Regions from separate parts of the Pseudomonas multiresinivorans genome, predicted to be linked through region 3. Evidence: predicted binding sites of a transcription regulator. Region 3 holds the regulator's gene; each other region holds the start of a gene.
The links. Region 3 encodes sigma-54, which starts transcription at its own class of promoters, with help from an activator protein. Its sites were predicted from a motif close to ANTGGCATNNANNTTGCTNT; they were not measured.
Positions count from the first base shown of each region.

Region 1: the regulator sigma-54 is predicted to act here: its motif matches at 2,476-2,495, upstream of flgB (flagellar basal body rod protein FlgB).
Region 2: the regulator sigma-54 is predicted to act here: its motif matches at 2,333-2,352, upstream of G4G71_RS27605 (pilin).

Region 1 covers NZ_CP048833.1:313,429-318,509, forward strand. Annotated here, with positions in the region: gene flgE (flagellar hook protein FlgE) at 1-920, opposite strand, end outside; gene G4G71_RS01450 (flagellar hook capping FlgD N-terminal domain-containing protein) at 956-1,627, opposite strand; gene flgC (flagellar basal body rod protein FlgC) at 1,627-2,055, opposite strand; gene flgB (flagellar basal body rod protein FlgB) at 2,060-2,425, opposite strand; gene flgA (flagellar basal body P-ring formation chaperone FlgA) at 2,746-3,309, shown strand; gene G4G71_RS01470 (phosphatidate cytidylyltransferase) at 3,582-4,511, opposite strand; gene G4G71_RS01475 (lysophospholipid acyltransferase family protein) at 4,513-5,081, opposite strand, start outside.
Region 2 covers NZ_CP048833.1:6,047,696-6,052,776, reverse strand. Annotated here, with positions in the region: gene G4G71_RS27615 (type II secretion system F family protein) at 1-468, opposite strand, end outside; gene pilB (type IV-A pilus assembly ATPase PilB) at 472-2,172, opposite strand; gene G4G71_RS27605 (pilin) at 2,397-2,948, shown strand; gene G4G71_RS27600 (hypothetical protein) at 3,063-3,752, shown strand; tRNA gene G4G71_RS27595 (tRNA-Thr) at 3,819-3,894, shown strand; gene galE (UDP-glucose 4-epimerase GalE) at 3,954-4,970, opposite strand; gene nadC (carboxylating nicotinate-nucleotide diphosphorylase) at 5,074-5,081, opposite strand, start outside.
Region 3 covers NZ_CP048833.1:5,939,802-5,944,882, forward strand. Annotated here, with positions in the region: gene G4G71_RS27120 (KdsC family phosphatase) at 1-86, shown strand, start outside; gene lptC (LPS export ABC transporter periplasmic protein LptC) at 95-667, shown strand; gene lptA (lipopolysaccharide transport periplasmic protein LptA) at 654-1,190, shown strand; gene lptB (LPS export ABC transporter ATP-binding protein) at 1,190-1,915, shown strand; gene G4G71_RS27140 (RNA polymerase factor sigma-54) at 2,170-3,672, shown strand; gene hpf (ribosome hibernation-promoting factor, HPF/YfiA family) at 3,751-4,059, shown strand; gene ptsN (PTS IIA-like nitrogen regulatory protein PtsN) at 4,069-4,536, shown strand; gene rapZ (RNase adapter RapZ) at 4,539-5,081, shown strand, end outside.

The DNA of each region.
Region 1 (5,081 bases), 890 kb from region 3:
ACCTGGCCCTGCAGCATGCGCTGGCCGTTGCTGTAGTTGACGTAGACCTTGCCGTCGTTCTCCACCGCGATGCCGGTCTGCTCGCCGGCGGCGTAGCCGGTGGTGCGGTTGGTGGTGACCACGAAATCGGAGCCGTACTGGCTGGTGCCGGTGTAGTCGAGGGCGATGTTCATCGGGTTGACGCCCGGCAGGTTGAAGCTCACCGGTACCGCGGCAATCGGCGTGGACAGCGAGCCGTCCGGGGCGAAGGTCAGCGACTGGGTGGCGCCCACGGCATTTCCATCCACTGCGTAATGCGCGTCCCAGGTGTTGCTGCCGGTCAGTACAAAGTACTGGGTCAGCGTGTGCTCCTTGCCCTGCGAGTCGTAGATCTTGCTGGTGTAGGTGGAGTTGTAGGTCGCCACGTTCTGCGGATCGAACGGCGCAACGGTGGGCACCTTTTCGTTGGAATCGAGGTTGGCGACGAACTCCAGCTTGTCGGTGGCCTTGGCCGGCAGGTTGGCGGTCTTCACCTGCAGGTCGGACACGGTACCCACCAGCAGGTTGCCGGCCGCGTCGGTCGGGTAGCCCTGCAGGCGCTGGCCGGTGGCGTTGATCAGGTAGTTGGCATTGTCCTGGCTGAACACCCCGGCGCGGGTGTACTGGGTGTCGCCGTTGCCGCTCTTGACGACGAAGAAGCCGCCGCCGGAGATGGCCAGGTCGAGGTTGCGGTTGGTCGACACCAGCGAGCCGCCCTGGCTGATGCTCTGGGTGGTGCCGGTGACTTCCACGCCCATGCCCTTGGTGTCGGCGTAGACGCTGCCGAATTCGGTGCGCGAGGACTTGAAGCCGACGGTGCCGGAGTTGGCGATGTTGTTGCTGATGGTGTCCAACTGCTGGGTGACGGCGTTCAGGCCGGTCAGGGCGATGTTGAAGCTCATGGCGTTAGCTCATCCTAAGAGGGGGAAACAGGCGCTCAGGCGGCCTGGCCCTGGCTGAATTCGACGATCTTGTAGAACGGCACGGAACCGGCACCCGCGACGTCCAGGACCGGGCCGTCGGCGCTGACGCGGACGTTGTGAACCAACCCGGACACCTCGATGCCCGGTGTCTCGCCACTCTCGGTCTTCACCGCCAGCGTGTATTTACCCGGCTTCAGGCCGAGCGCTTCGGGGTCCACGGTGAAAGGCACGGCACCCGGCTCCTGCGGGCCGAGGGTGATGTCGGTGCGTACGCCGTTGGCGTCGGTGAGCTGCAGCACGGTGGTGGCCGAGGCGTGTTCCAGGTTGACCTGCCCGCTGACCTTGTCGCCGTCCAGCTGCAGGCTGTCGGCGCTGACCTTCACTTCCTGGCCGACCAGGCCGGCGGCGGTGAGGGTCTGCAGGTTGTCCATCAGCACCAGGTTGTTCTGCTGCAGGGTGGTCATGTTCTGCATGCTCTTCACCTGGGCCATGGCCGAGTACTGGTTGATGAACTCGGTGCTGTCCACCGGCTTGGTCGGATCCTGGTATTGCACCTGGGCGACCAGCAGGGTGATGAAGCTGTTCTCCATGTCGCCCATCTCGCCGAGATTCACCGCCTGCTTGGGCGTGCCGGACGACGTGCCGTTGGTGCTGGTACCGCTGGTGTCGTTGTTCACCGTGCTCATCAGGCGTCTCCCAGTTTCAGCAGGCTGGATTGCATGCTCTTGACCCGGTTGAGCACTTCCACACCGGTCTCGAAGCTGCGGGTGGCGGACATCATGTCGGTCATCTCTTCGATCTCGTTGACGTCGGGGTAGTAGACGTAGCCGGTGGCGTCGGCCAGCGGGCTGCCCGGCTCGTAGCGGCGCTGCGGGGCGCGGCCGGAGGTGACCACGTCGAGCACCTGTACGTGGGCGCCGCCCATGCCGGCGCCGCGGGTGAGCTGGTCGTTGTCGTAGACGGCGGCGAACATCGGCTTGCGCGCCTGATAAACGTCTTCGGGCTTGGCGGAGGCCGAGTCGGCGTTGGCCAGGTTGCTGGCCACGGTGTTCAGGCGCACGGTCTGCGCGTTCATCGACGAGCCGGCAATGCGGTAGATGGAATCGAATGCCATGGCGTCAGCGTCCTTCGATGGCCTGCTTGAGGCCGCGGAATTTCATGGTCAGGAAGGTCAGGCTGGTCTGGAAATCCATCGCGTTGCGCGAGAACTCCGCCTGCTCGGTGGCCAGCTCGACGCTGTTGCCATCCTGGGAAGGCTGGTTGGGAATGCGGTACTTCAGCTCCATCGATTGCGGGCCTGCGCTGGCCAGCAATGCCGACGGATTGCCCTGCCGCTGCATCTCGGCGGCGAAATCGATGTCCCGCGCCTTGAAGCCGGGGGTGTCTTCGTTGGCCAGGTTGGAGGCCAGAATTTCGCTGCGCTGCATGTGCAGCGAGAGGGCTCTCTCGTGGAGACCCAGGGTCTCGTCAAACCGTATACTCATTCGCGCAACCCGCTCTCGTCGTTCGGCCATCTTTCGGTGTGCGCAGCGATAGAGCACAAAGCATGCCCACCCCGGAATATCGCTTCATGCCACTGATTTACAAGGCTTTACGCACAGGAAAGAACAGCGCATGCAACGCGCCTTTTCCGCTTTCGACGTGCCGCGCGACGGGATGCGGAAAGGCCCTTTCCGCCTGCTTCCTCCTGCTGCTGCCCGCCCTCGCGCATGCGCAGGATGCGCGTGCGCAACTCGACGCCGCCGCGCAGCAGCAGGTCGCCGCCGAGCTGAAGGAAGCCGCACGCAAAGCCGGATGGAAAGGCATGACTTTCACGGTAAACAGCAACCTGCCCAACAGCCTCGGCAAGCTCGCTGCCTGCCCTGGCGGCCCGCAGCTGCGTGTGCTCGAAACGCCTGCTGCGATTACCGCGCGACGACGCTTCGAAGCCTCCTGCACAGGGCAAGCCGGCTGGCCGGTGACCTTCATCAGCCAACCCACCGTGTACCTGCCGACCGTGGTCGCCAGCGGCGAGATCGAGCGCGGCCAGACGCTGGACGCGGCGCGACTCAAGCTCGCGCCGGTGGAACTGGGCAAGAGCTCGCGGGGTTACTTCACCGATATCGCCGAGGTGGCCGGCAAGACCGCCCGCCGCCGCATCCGCGCCGACCAGCCGCTGAGCCCGGCGCTACTCGACGGCGTGCTGCTGGTGCGCCGTGGCCAGCAGGTGAAGATCGTCGCCAGCCAGGACGGCATCCAGGCCAGCGCCGTCGGCGAGGCGCTGGCCAACGGCAAGCAGGACGAGGTGATCCGGGTGAAGAACCTGCGCAGCCAGAAGGTCATCGACGCGAAGGTGCTGGCGTCGGGAGAGGTGAGCAGCATCTTCTGAGTGCTACGGACCGCTTTACGCAGGATGGGTGGAGCCCGTACGGCGATCGTTCGCGAGCAAGCTCGCTCCTACAGTAAGCCGGTCGCTCCAGCGTGCTCTTCGTAGGAGCGAGCTTGCTCGCGAACCGCACGGCAGATTGCTCGTCGCGGACGGAGTCCGCCCCTACAGCCCCGTAGGGCGCATAACGCGCCAGCGTTATCCGCCGCAGAGTAGCTGGCGGATAACCTGTTGCAGGTTATGTGCCCTACGGTCCTACGAAGGTAATACCCGCATCAGGTCCACCAATACCGCACGAAGTGGAAGAACACCGGCGCCGCGAAGCACACCGAATCCAGGCGGTCGAGCATGCCGCCGTGGCCTTCGATCATGTGGCCCCAGTCCTTCACCCCGCGGTCGCGCTTGATCGCCGACATCACCAGGCCGCCGAAGAAGCCGAGGATGTTGATCATCAGCGCGATCAGCAACGCCTGCCAGAAGGCGAACGGGGTGATCCACCACAGTGCGCCACCGATCAGGGTCGCCAGCGCCACGCCTCCGACGAAGCCTTCCAGGGTCTTGGACGGCGACAGGTTGGGGGCGATCTTGCGCTTGCCGAAGAGCTTGCCGCAGACGTACTGCAGCACATCCGACAACTGCACGACGATCACCAGGAAGGCGATCAGCAGCAGGTTGCGGCCCTCGTAACCCTCGATGTTCAGGGTCAGCAGCGCCGGCACGTAGGAGATGCAGAACACCGCCAGCATCAGCGCCCACTGCACCTTCGAGGCGCGTTCGAGGAAGTGCTTGGAGTCGCCGCCCAGCGAGGCGAGGATCGGCAGCAGCAGGAACACGTAGACGGGGATGAAGATGGAGAACAGCCCATACCACTGGATGCCGATCAACAGGTACTGCATCGGCAGCACGAAGTAGAAGGCCGCGACCAGCGCCGGGTAATCGCTGCGCCGGGTCGGCATCAGCGTGAGGAACTCGCGCAGGGCGTAGAAGGACACACCATAGAACAACAGGATCACCGCCCAGTAGCCGAGGGCGAAGGCGCAGCCGATCACCGCGACCATCACCCACCAGGCGTTGATCCGCGCGTTGAGGTTGTCGATCACCGCGTGCGGCCCCGCCGGCGCGCGCCAGCGCAGTACCGCGCCGACCAGCGAGGCGAGAACGAGAATGCCGCCGATACCGGCGAACAGCAGCCAGGTCTGGTTCATCTCAGCGACCCTCCGCCGCGGCGAGTTTCAACAGCGCCTCGCGGGCGCGCTCGAGGAAGTCTTCCTTGGCCTCGTCCTCCTGCACCGCCAGCGGTGCGCCGAAGCTCAAGGTGCACAGCAGCGGCAACGGCAGCGCGCGGCCCTTGGGCATCACACGATTGAGGTTGTCCAGCCATACCGGCACCAACTCGACCTGCGGATGCGCTTTGGACAGGTGATAGATGCCGCTCTTGAACGGCAGCAGGCGAACTTCCTCGTCGAGGTTGCGCGTGCCCTCGGGGAAGAGGATCAGCGAGTCGCCGTCGGCCAGCGCCTGCTCCACCGGCTCCAGCGGATTGCCGCCTTCTGCGCCGCGCGTGCGGTCGATCAGCACGCCGTGGAACACGCGGTTGATGATGAAGCCACGCAGGCCGCCCTTGCCCCAATAGTCCATCCCGGCGACCGGGCGCGTACGCGCGCGCAGTTCGGGCGGCAGCGAGGCCCAGAGCAGCACGAAGTCGCCGTGGCTGCTGTGGTTGGCGTAGTAGATGCGCTGCGCCGGGATCGGCGTGGTGCCGATCCACAGGCTGC
Region 2 (5,081 bases), 110 kb from region 3:
GTAAGTCGCAACGCGATCCAGAAGAGCCTCAAGCGCACCAGACTGCTCGCCGGCGTCAACCAGGTTGCAGTACAGGTCGTCGAAATATTGCGGCTTCTTGCGCAGAGAGTTGGCCAGGCTGTTGCCTGAGGCGACCTCTTGCTTGATGTCATCGACAAGCTTGCGCATGTTTGGGTTGTCGAAGCCCTCGCCGATGATATCGAAGGACTGCAGCAAGGGGACGCCCGACCCCATCATGGTCGCCATCTGCCGAGTGAACAGGGCGATATCCATGGGCTTGATCTTCTTGCCCTTGCCCAGAAGCGAGATTCCCTTCTTGCGGACCTTGATCGGATTGATGCCCTGCTTGCGCAGCTGGGCCTTGACGAGCGCCGTATTGGCTCCCGACAGCTCCCCTTTGATCTTCCCGCCCTTTCTATCGGTGCCTTCCCAGACGAAGACGCTCGTTTTTAATGCTCTTTCCGCCATGGATTAATCCTTGGTCACGCGGTTGACTTCCTCGAGGCTGGTGATGCCTTGCATGGCCTTGAGCAGGCCCGAGGTGCGCAGGTCATTGAAGCCTTCTTTGCGGGCTTGCTCCGCGATCTGAATGGAGTTGCCTTCCTCCATGATAATGCGTTGCAGCGCTGGCGTGATTTTAACCACTTCATAAATACCCAAGCGCCCCTTGTATCCACCCTTGCAATTGTCGCACCCGACGGGGGAATACAGCTTGAACGTCCCGATCTTGTCGGCCGGGAAGCCTTCATGAAGAAGCGCTTCCTGCGGAACATCGTGTTCCTTCTTGCAGTGCGGACAGAGCTTGCGCGCCAGGCGCTGGGCAATGATCAGGTTGGTCGAGGTGGCCAGGTTGAACGAGGCGACGCCCATGTTCAGCAGGCGGGTCAGCGTTTCGGCGGCACTGTTGGTGTGCAGGGTGGACATCACCATGTGGCCGGTCTGCGCGGCCTTGATGGCAATCTCGGCGGTTTCCAGGTCGCGAATCTCGCCGACCATGATCACGTCCGGGTCCTGGCGCAGGAAGGCGCGCAGGGCCTGGGCGAAGTCCATGCCCTGGCGCGGGTTCACGTTGACCTGGTTGATGCCTTCCAGGTTGATCTCCACCGGGTCTTCGGCGGTGGAAATATTGATATCCGGCGTATTGAGGATGTTGATGCCGGTATAGAGCGATACGGTCTTGCCCGAGCCGGTAGGGCCCGTCACCAGAATCATGCCCTGGGGCTGCTTGAGTGCGTCCAGGTAGAGTTGCTTCTGTGCTTCCTCGTAGCCCAGCGCATCGATGCCCATCTGCGCGCTGGAGGAGTCGAGGATCCGCATCACGATCTTCTCGCCCCATAGGGTTGGCAGCGTGTTGACGCGGAAGTCGATGGACTTGGTCTTCGACACGCGCATCTTGATCCGCCCGTCCTGCGGCTTGCGGCGCTCGGAAATGTCCAGGCCGGCCATGACCTTCAGGCGTGCGGAGATTCGGCTGGACAACTGAATGGGTGGCTTGGCCACTTCATGCAACATGCCGTCGGTACGGAAGCGTACGCGGTAGATCTTCTCGTAGGGCTCGAAGTGCAGGTCGGACGAGCCCCCCTTGATAGCGTCCAGCAGCATCTTGTTGACGAAGCGGACCACCGGTGCGTCGTCAGCATCGCCACCTGTCTCTTCCTTCGCCTCGGTGTTGGCGTTCTCGATATCCAGGCCATCGAGGTCGATGTCGCCCAGGTCGTCCAGCCCTCCGGTAGCGCTTTCGAACAGTTTTTCGATGGCATCGCCGAGTTTGTCGTCTTCAACGAGGATGGCCTCGGTGGTCAGGCCGGTGCTGAACTGGACATCGGTAATGGCTTGATGGTTTGTCGGATCGGAAACGCCGACGAACAGCTTGTTGCCCCTGCGCCAGAGTGGAAGTACGCGATGCTGTCGGACCAGCTTCTCACTCACCAACTCCTTGGGAAAACTCTCACGGTCCAGGCTGGTTAGATCGCAGAAGGCCACGCCGAACTGCTCGGCCGCCAGCTCGGTCAGGGGGCGGCTTTTTACCAGCTTGTTCTGTACCAGGTAAGTGACCAGCGACAGCTTGTTGCGCTGGGCCTGCTGTTGCGCTTGTTGGGCGCTTTTCTCATCGAGCAGTTCTGAAATTACCAGTTGCCGGGCAAGACCGGACAATACGACCTGATCGTTCATGGGGATGGGTCAGCCAGAGGTTTTGTGCCTTATAGCGTAGTTGCACTGTGCTGCCAAATCTCGTGCGCGCAGGTGTCAAAAAACGTCACTTCCTGCGAAATTTCAGGTTAAGAAAGAGGTTCTTTCTGGTGTCGAGGTCAGATTAGCTGCGTGATTTGGATTTGGCATGGAAGCTGCTTTCATACGATCAGGTCCTGCGACCTCTTACAAACCTGGAGAGAACTATGAAGGCTCAAAAAGGCTTTACCCTGATCGAACTCATGATCGTGGTTGCGATCATCGGTATTCTGGCTGCTGTCGCCCTGCCGGCTTACCAGGACTACACCATTCGTGGTCGTGTTGTTGAAGGTATCAACCTGGCTGGTGCTGCCAAGTCGCTCATTGGTGATAGCTCTGCTACTGAGGCTGAAGTCATTGCCGCTGCTACCGCCTTCAACGCTCAGTCAGGTGGTGTTGGTGCGCGCAGTAAGTACGTAAACAGCGTTCAGATCATTGCTGCTGCTGGCGCGACTCTGGGTGAGGTGACCGTTACCTTCAACGATACCAACCTGGGCAACGTTGGTGTTGCTACTCCGACCCTGCGATACACCCCGTTCATTGACACCGGCGCTGCTCGTGTTCTGCTGGGCACTAACTTTGCCGCAACTCCGCCGGCTCGTGGCAATATTGACTGGGCATGCTCCAGCACTACTAATGCCGTTGCCACCGCTCGTGGTTTTGCTGGCATGACTCTTGGTTCCCTGCCGGCTCAGTTCGCTCCGAGCGAGTGCCGCTAAGTGCCTGACAGTGGTCTTGCCGAAGTCTGATATCTCGACAAGCACCTGAGCAAGAAAAGCCCCTTTTCGAAGGGGCTTTTTTTATAGTGTCATTTTCTACAGGGTGGAGCGGATATGCAGTGGGTGGCCTTGCCGCGCAATCGTTGGATCGCATTTCTTTATCATCTGGCAATCAGCTTCGTTCTGCTGCTGATCATTACCGGCGTGATGTATTTCTGCTGGTTCCCCGGCGCTCTGTTCGATGCCGCTGGCGGATGGGAAGGCATGCGCATTCTCGTGGCGGTCGATCTGGTGCTGGGGCCCACGCTGACCCTGATCGTATTCAACCGCGCCAAGCCAATCCGCGAGCTGACGCGGGACTTGGGGATCATTGCGACGGTACAGTTGCTCTGTTTGCTGGGTGGGGTCTATACCATCTTCTATTCTCGACCGATCGTGGTTGTGCAGGTTTTCGACACCTTTTATGCCCTTAACCGGGAGGGTATGGTGGACGCCGGTGTGAATTCCAAAGATATCGACGGTTACTCGGGCTTTACCCCTTCTCTGGTCTACGTGCCCGTGCCGCAGGAAAAAATGGCATTCCTGAATCAGCATGTAAAAGGGCTGTTGAACGGGGAGAAGCCAGTGCAGTTTCGCACGGAGCTCTACCGTGAATTGCCGCGTGGTTCGGCAGCAATACCGATGCTCCATGCCAAATCACAGGAGCCTTGCATCAGAGTTGATCTGGAGTCGGTGTATCGCCAGGGCCATGCCTGTTTCGATCCGGACAGCCAGCGTTTCTCAGATTTCGCACTTGATCGCTGAACAGTGCTCCGTTCGTTGCCAATGAATTGATTCCCCTGTCGGAGGAGTGTTAGCCTCCGCACCGCCGCCGGTGTAGCTCAGTCGGTAGAGCAGCTCATTCGTAATGAGAAGGTCGGGGGTTCGATTCCTCTTACCGGCACCATCTTCAGCAAAAAGCCCCGCTTTCGAGCGGGGCTTTTTGTTTTCCGATTCAAGGAAAAGTCAGGCGTAGCCGCTGGGGTTCTGGCTCTGCCAGTTCCAGGCGTCGCGGCACATGTCTTCGATATCGCGCGCGGCATTCCAGTGCAGCTCTGCGCCCGCCAGGGTCGGGTCGGCGTGGTAGCTGGCGATGTCGCCGTCGCGGCGGGGCAGGAACTGGAAGGGGAGTTCGCGGCCGCAGGCTTTTTCATAGGCGCGGATGATTTCCAGCACGCTGTAGCCGCGGCCGGTGCCGATGTTGAAGGTCTTTGCGCCGCTGGCGCCGTCCAGCCAGCGCAGGGCGCTGAGGTGGGCGTTGGCCAGGTCGACGACGTGCAGGTAGTCGCGCACGCCGGTGCCGTCCGGGGTGGGGTAGTCGTTGCCGAATACGCGGATGAAAGGCTGCTTGCCGGTGGCGACCTGGGAGACGTAGGGCATCAGGTTGTTGGGGATGCCGTTGGGATCTTCGCCGATGCGCCCGCTGGCGTGGGCACCCACCGGATTGAAGTAGCGCAGGATGGCCATGGTCCACTGCGGGTCGGCATGGGCGATGTCGCGCAGGGCGATTTCCGCCATCAGCTTGGACTGGCCATAGGGGCTGGCGGGGCCAGTGGGTGCGTCTTCTCGGATCGGGCTCTCGGCCGCCAGGCCGTACACCGTGGCCGAAGAGCTATAGATGAAGCGCTTCACGCCATGGCGTTGCATGACCTGGCACAGGGTGACGGTGCCCGTGAAGTTGGTCTGGTAGTAAGCGATAGGGTCGGCCACCGATTCGGCGACGGATTTGACGCCGGCGAGGTGGATGGCCGCGTCGATGGCGTATTCGTTGAACAGCCGGTCGAGGGTGATCTCGTCGCGGACGTCGCCCCTGACGAAGGGAATGCTCTGTCCGGTGAGCTGCTCGATGCGCTGTAGCGGGACGGGCGAGCTGTTGCTCAGGTTGTCGAGCACAACGGGCCGATAACCCTGTTCGATCAGTTCCAGACAGATATGGGAGCCGATATAGCCGCAGCCCCCGGTCAGCAGAATCTTGCCCGCCATTGCGCCAGTGCCTCCTTTCGCCAGCTGTAGGAAAGCGCCTAGGTAAATTCAGGCGCTTGGCTGGAAGCGTAGGCGAGGGCAGGCGCGCCTGCCGGGGCGATTACTAGCTCA
Region 3 (5,081 bases):
GCGGCGAAGGCGCCGCCCGCGAGTTCTGCGAACTGATCCTGCGCGCCCAGGGCAACCTCGAAGCTGCCCAGAACGCGTACCTCTAGAGCCGAACATGCCCAAGACATTCCAACAGAAGCTGTTGTTCGCCCTGATCGCCATCCTGCTGATCGCCCTCGGCTATTACTGGAACGTGCGCCTGGACTTCAACGAGCGGCAGCTCAAGTCGCAGACCAGCGACGCCATCGACTTCTACGTGGTCAACGCCAAGAGCGTTCAGTACCGCATCGACGGCTCCCTCGCCTACGAGATGACCGCCGACAAACTCGAACACCTGAAAGCAACCGACGTGACCCTGGTCACCACGCCTGACCTCTACTTCCACCGGGAGAACGAACCTCAGCCGTGGCATGTCCAGAGCGTTCGCGCCGAAGTGGCCCCCGAAGGCAAGCAGGTCGAGCTGATCGACGACGTGCGTGTTGCGCGCACCGACGCACAGCAACGCACGCTCCTGCTCAACACCTCGCGCATGACGGTGTTCCCAGACAAGGACTATGCGCAGACTGACCAGCCCGTGAAGATCACCGAACCCAACGGTGTCACCACGGCAGTTGGCATGAAAGCGTATCTGAAAGACAGCCGGATGCTCCTGCTGTCCAACGTAAGAGGTCAGCATGAGGCTCGTTAACACCCTCCCCCTTCTTTTCAGCCTCGCCGCCGCTATCGGCAGCACTGCCGCCTGGGCTCTTCCCACCGACCGGGAACAGCCGATCCGGGTCCAGGCCGACAGCGCCGAACTGGATGACAAGCAGGGCGTAGCCGTGTATCGCGGCGACGTGGTGGTAACCCAGGGCAGCATGAAGCTGACTGGCAACACCGTCACGCTCAAGCAGAACAAGAATGGTGACATCGAAGTCGTCACCTCGGTCGGCAAGCCCGCCTACTTCGAACAGAAGCCGGCGCCGGACAAGCAGATCACCCAGGCTTACGGCCTGACGATCCAGTACTTCGTCACCCAGAACCGCGTCGTGCTGATCGACCAGGCCAAGGTGATCCAGGAAGGCAACACCTTCGAAGGCGAGAAGATCGTCTACGACACCCAGCGCCAGATCGTCAACGCAGGCCGCGCCACCGGCTCCCAGGTGACCACGCCGCGCCCGCGTATCGACATGGTCATCCAGCCCAAGAAAAAGCAGGATCAAGCGCAGTAATGGCTACGCTAACCGCCCAGCACCTCGCCAAGAGCTACAAGAGCCGGCAAGTCGTCCGCGACGTCAGCATGAGCATCGAGAGCGGGCAGATCGTCGGCCTGCTCGGCCCCAACGGAGCGGGCAAGACCACCTGCTTCTACATGATCGTCGGCCTGGTTCGCGCCGATCAGGGTGTCGTGCGCATCGACGAGCAGGACGTCACCCACCTGCCCATGCACGGCCGCGCGCGCGCCGGCATCGGCTACCTGCCGCAGGAAGCCTCGATCTTCCGCAAGCTGTCGGTGGCGGACAACATCGGTGCGATCCTCGAAACCCGCAGCGACCTCGATCGTGCCGGCCGCCAGGAAGCCCTGGAGGGCCTGCTCGAGGAGTTCCACATCCACCACATCCGCGACAACCTCGGCATGAGCCTCTCCGGCGGTGAGCGTCGCCGCGTGGAAATCGCCCGCGCCCTGGCCAGCTCGCCGAAGTTCATCCTGCTGGATGAACCCTTCGCCGGCGTCGACCCGATCTCCGTGGGCGACATCAAGCAGATCATCCATCACCTCAAGGCCAAGGGCATCGGTGTGCTGATCACCGACCACAACGTCCGCGAGACCCTGGATATCTGCGAGACGGCGTACATCGTCAACGACGGTCAGTTGATCGCCGAAGGCAGCGCCGAGAGCATCCTCGCCAACGACCTGGTGAAGGAAGTCTACCTGGGCCACGAGTTCCGCCTCTAAGGCCCTGCGCCGCGCCCTGCCTGGGCGCGGCCACCCCGCCTCTCCCTCCTCGCGCGGCCGGTTCGTCGGCCGCTCCGCGACGTATTCGGCTGCCCCATCCACCCCGGCGCAACCGGGTTGTAACGAAAGGTCGACAGCCCCTAGGCAAAGCGTCCAAACTCAGGCATATAATTTGCTTCCTCGCGGCGCCCCGGCGTCCGTAGTCGTGGATATGGCGCGCTTTGCGCCAGCGAACAAGGTGCCTAGTTCCAGCCATGAAACCATCGCTAGTCCTCAAGATGGGCCAGCAGCTGACGATGACCCCGCAGCTGCAACAGGCCATCCGACTGCTCCAGCTCTCCACGCTGGACCTCCAACAGGAAATCCAGGAAGCCCTGGAGTCCAACCCGATGCTGGAGCGCCAGGAAGAAGGCGAGGACTACGACAACAGCGATCCCATGGCCGACGGCGCCGAATCGGGCGCCAACGGCACCAGCAACAACTCCCAGGACAACTTCCAGGAAAGCACCACGCCCAACGCCGACAGCCTCGACGAGGACCAGTGGGCCGAGCGCATCCCCAACGAGTTGCCCGTCGACACCGCCTGGGAAGACATCTACCAGACCAGCGCCAGCAGCCTGCCCAGCAACGATGACGACGAGTGGGACTTCACTTCCCGCACCTCCGCTGGCGAAAGCCTGCAGAGCCATCTGCTGTGGCAACTGAACCTGGCGCCGATGTCCGACACCGATCGCCTGGTCGCCCTGAGCATCATCGACGGCATCAACGACGACGGTTATCTCGAAGAATCCCTGGAGGACATCCTCGCCTCCATCGACCCTGAACTGGGCCTGGAGATGGACGAAGTGGAAGTCGTCCTGCGCCGTGTGCAGCAGCTCGAACCCGCCGGCGTCGGCGCGCGCAACCTGCGCGAGTGCCTGCTCCTGCAATTGCGCCAGCTGCCCACCAAGACCTACCTGCTGGCCGAGGCCATCCGCCTGGTCAACGACCACCTGGACCTGCTCGGCAGCCGCGACTACAGCCAGCTGATGCGACGCATGAAGCTCAAGGAAGACGAGCTGCGCGAGACCATCGAGCTGATCCAGTCGCTGCACCCGCGCCCCGGTTCGCAGATCGAATCCGGCGAAGCCGAATACGTGGTTCCGGATGTCATCGTGCGCAAGCACAACGAGCGCTGGCTGGTGGAGCTGAACCAGGAAGCGGTACCGCGCCTGCGCGTGAACTCGCAGTATGCGGGCCTGGTGCGCCGCGCCGACTCCAGCGCCGACAACACCTTCATGCGCAACCAGTTGCAGGAAGCACGCTGGTTCATCAAGAGCCTGCAGAGCCGCAACGAGACCCTGATGAAGGTGGCGACCCAGATTGTCGAGCACCAGCGCGGCTTCCTCGAGTACGGCGAAGAGGCGATGAAACCGCTGGTCCTGCATGACATCGCCGAAGCGGTGGGCATGCACGAATCGACCATCTCACGCGTCACCACGCAGAAGTTCATGCACACGCCGCGTGGCATCTTCGAGCTGAAGTATTTCTTCTCCAGCCACGTCAGCACCTCCGAGGGCGGCGAGTGCTCGTCCACCGCGATCCGCGCGATCATCAAGAAACTGGTCGCGGCGGAAAGTCCGAAAAAGCCATTGAGTGACAGCAAGATCGCTGGTTTACTGGAAGCACAGGGCATTCAAGTGGCACGTCGTACCGTCGCCAAGTACCGGGAGTCCCTAGGAATCTCTCCCTCGAGCGAGCGCAAGCGGCTGGTGTGACGTTGATCCACGCCAAGGTGTTCCGGCGGCAGGCCCCATAACCTGCCACTTACACACGGGCAACAAGGAGAAAGCGGTATGCAAGTCAACATCAGTGGACATCAACTGGATGTGACCGACGCCCTGCGCGACTATGTCGGCGAGAAACTTGGCCGACTGGAGCGCCACTTCGACAAGATCACCAATGTTCAGGTCATCATGGAGGTCGAGAAGCTGAAGCAGAAAATTGAAGCCACCCTCCACATCGCCGGGGGCGAAGTGGTGGCCTGTGCGGAACATGAAGACATGTACGCGGCCATCGACCTGCTCACCGACAAGCTCGACCGCCAACTGATCAAGCACAAGGAAAAATACCTCGAACGCCAGCAAGGTGTTGGCGTCCGTTAACCCCTCCCTATGATCCGACTTGAGCAAATCCTGACCCCCGGCCGTTCCCTCGTGAACGTGCCGGGCGGCAGCAAGAAACGTGTCCTCGAACAAATCGCCAACCTGGTGGCTCGCGAGCTGCCGGGTTTCGATTCCCAAGACATCTTCGACAGCCTGGTGGCCCGGGAACGCCTGGGTTCCACCGGCTTCGGCAATGGCATCGCCATTCCGCACTGCCGCCTCCCCGGCTGCCAGTCACCGATCAGCGCCATCCTGCACCTGGATCACCCGGTAGATTTCGACGCCCTCGACGGCGCGCCGGTCGATCTGGTGTTCGTGCTGCTGGTGCCCGAAGCCGCCACCGAGGAGCACCTGGAACTGCTGCGGCAGATTGCCTCCATGCTCGACCGCTCCGACGTCCGCGACCGCCTGCGTCACGCCGCCAACGGCGAGGACCTGTACCGGATCGTCGTGGACTTCCAGAACAACGGGCACTGATCATGCGCCTGATCATCATCAGTGGGAGGTCCGGCTCGGGCAAGAGCACCGCGCTCAACGTACTCGAGGACAACGGCTTCTACTGCATCGACAACCTGCCGGCCAGCCTCCTCCCGGACCTGGCCCAGCGCGCGCTGCTGCACACCGAGCTGCTGCACCCGCAGGTCGCCGTCTCCATCGACGCGCGCAATCTGCCCAGCCAGCTGCAGCGTTTCCCCGAGCTGCTGCAGGAAGCTCGCGACAAGCACATCCAGTGCGACGTGCTGTACCTCGATGCCGATGATGAAACGCTGCTCAAGCGCTTCTCCGAGACCCGCCGGCGCCATCCGCTGACCACCGACAGCCGCTCGCTGGCCGAAGCCATCGCCGACGAGACACACCTGCTGGCACCGATCGCCGACCTGGCGGATCTCAAGCTCAACACCACCAATCTCAACCTGTACCAGCTGCGCGACGTACTCAAGCTGCGCCTGCTGAACAAGCCCGAACTGGGCACCGCCTTCCTGGTCGAATCCTTCGGCTTCAAGCGCGGCATGCCGGTGGAC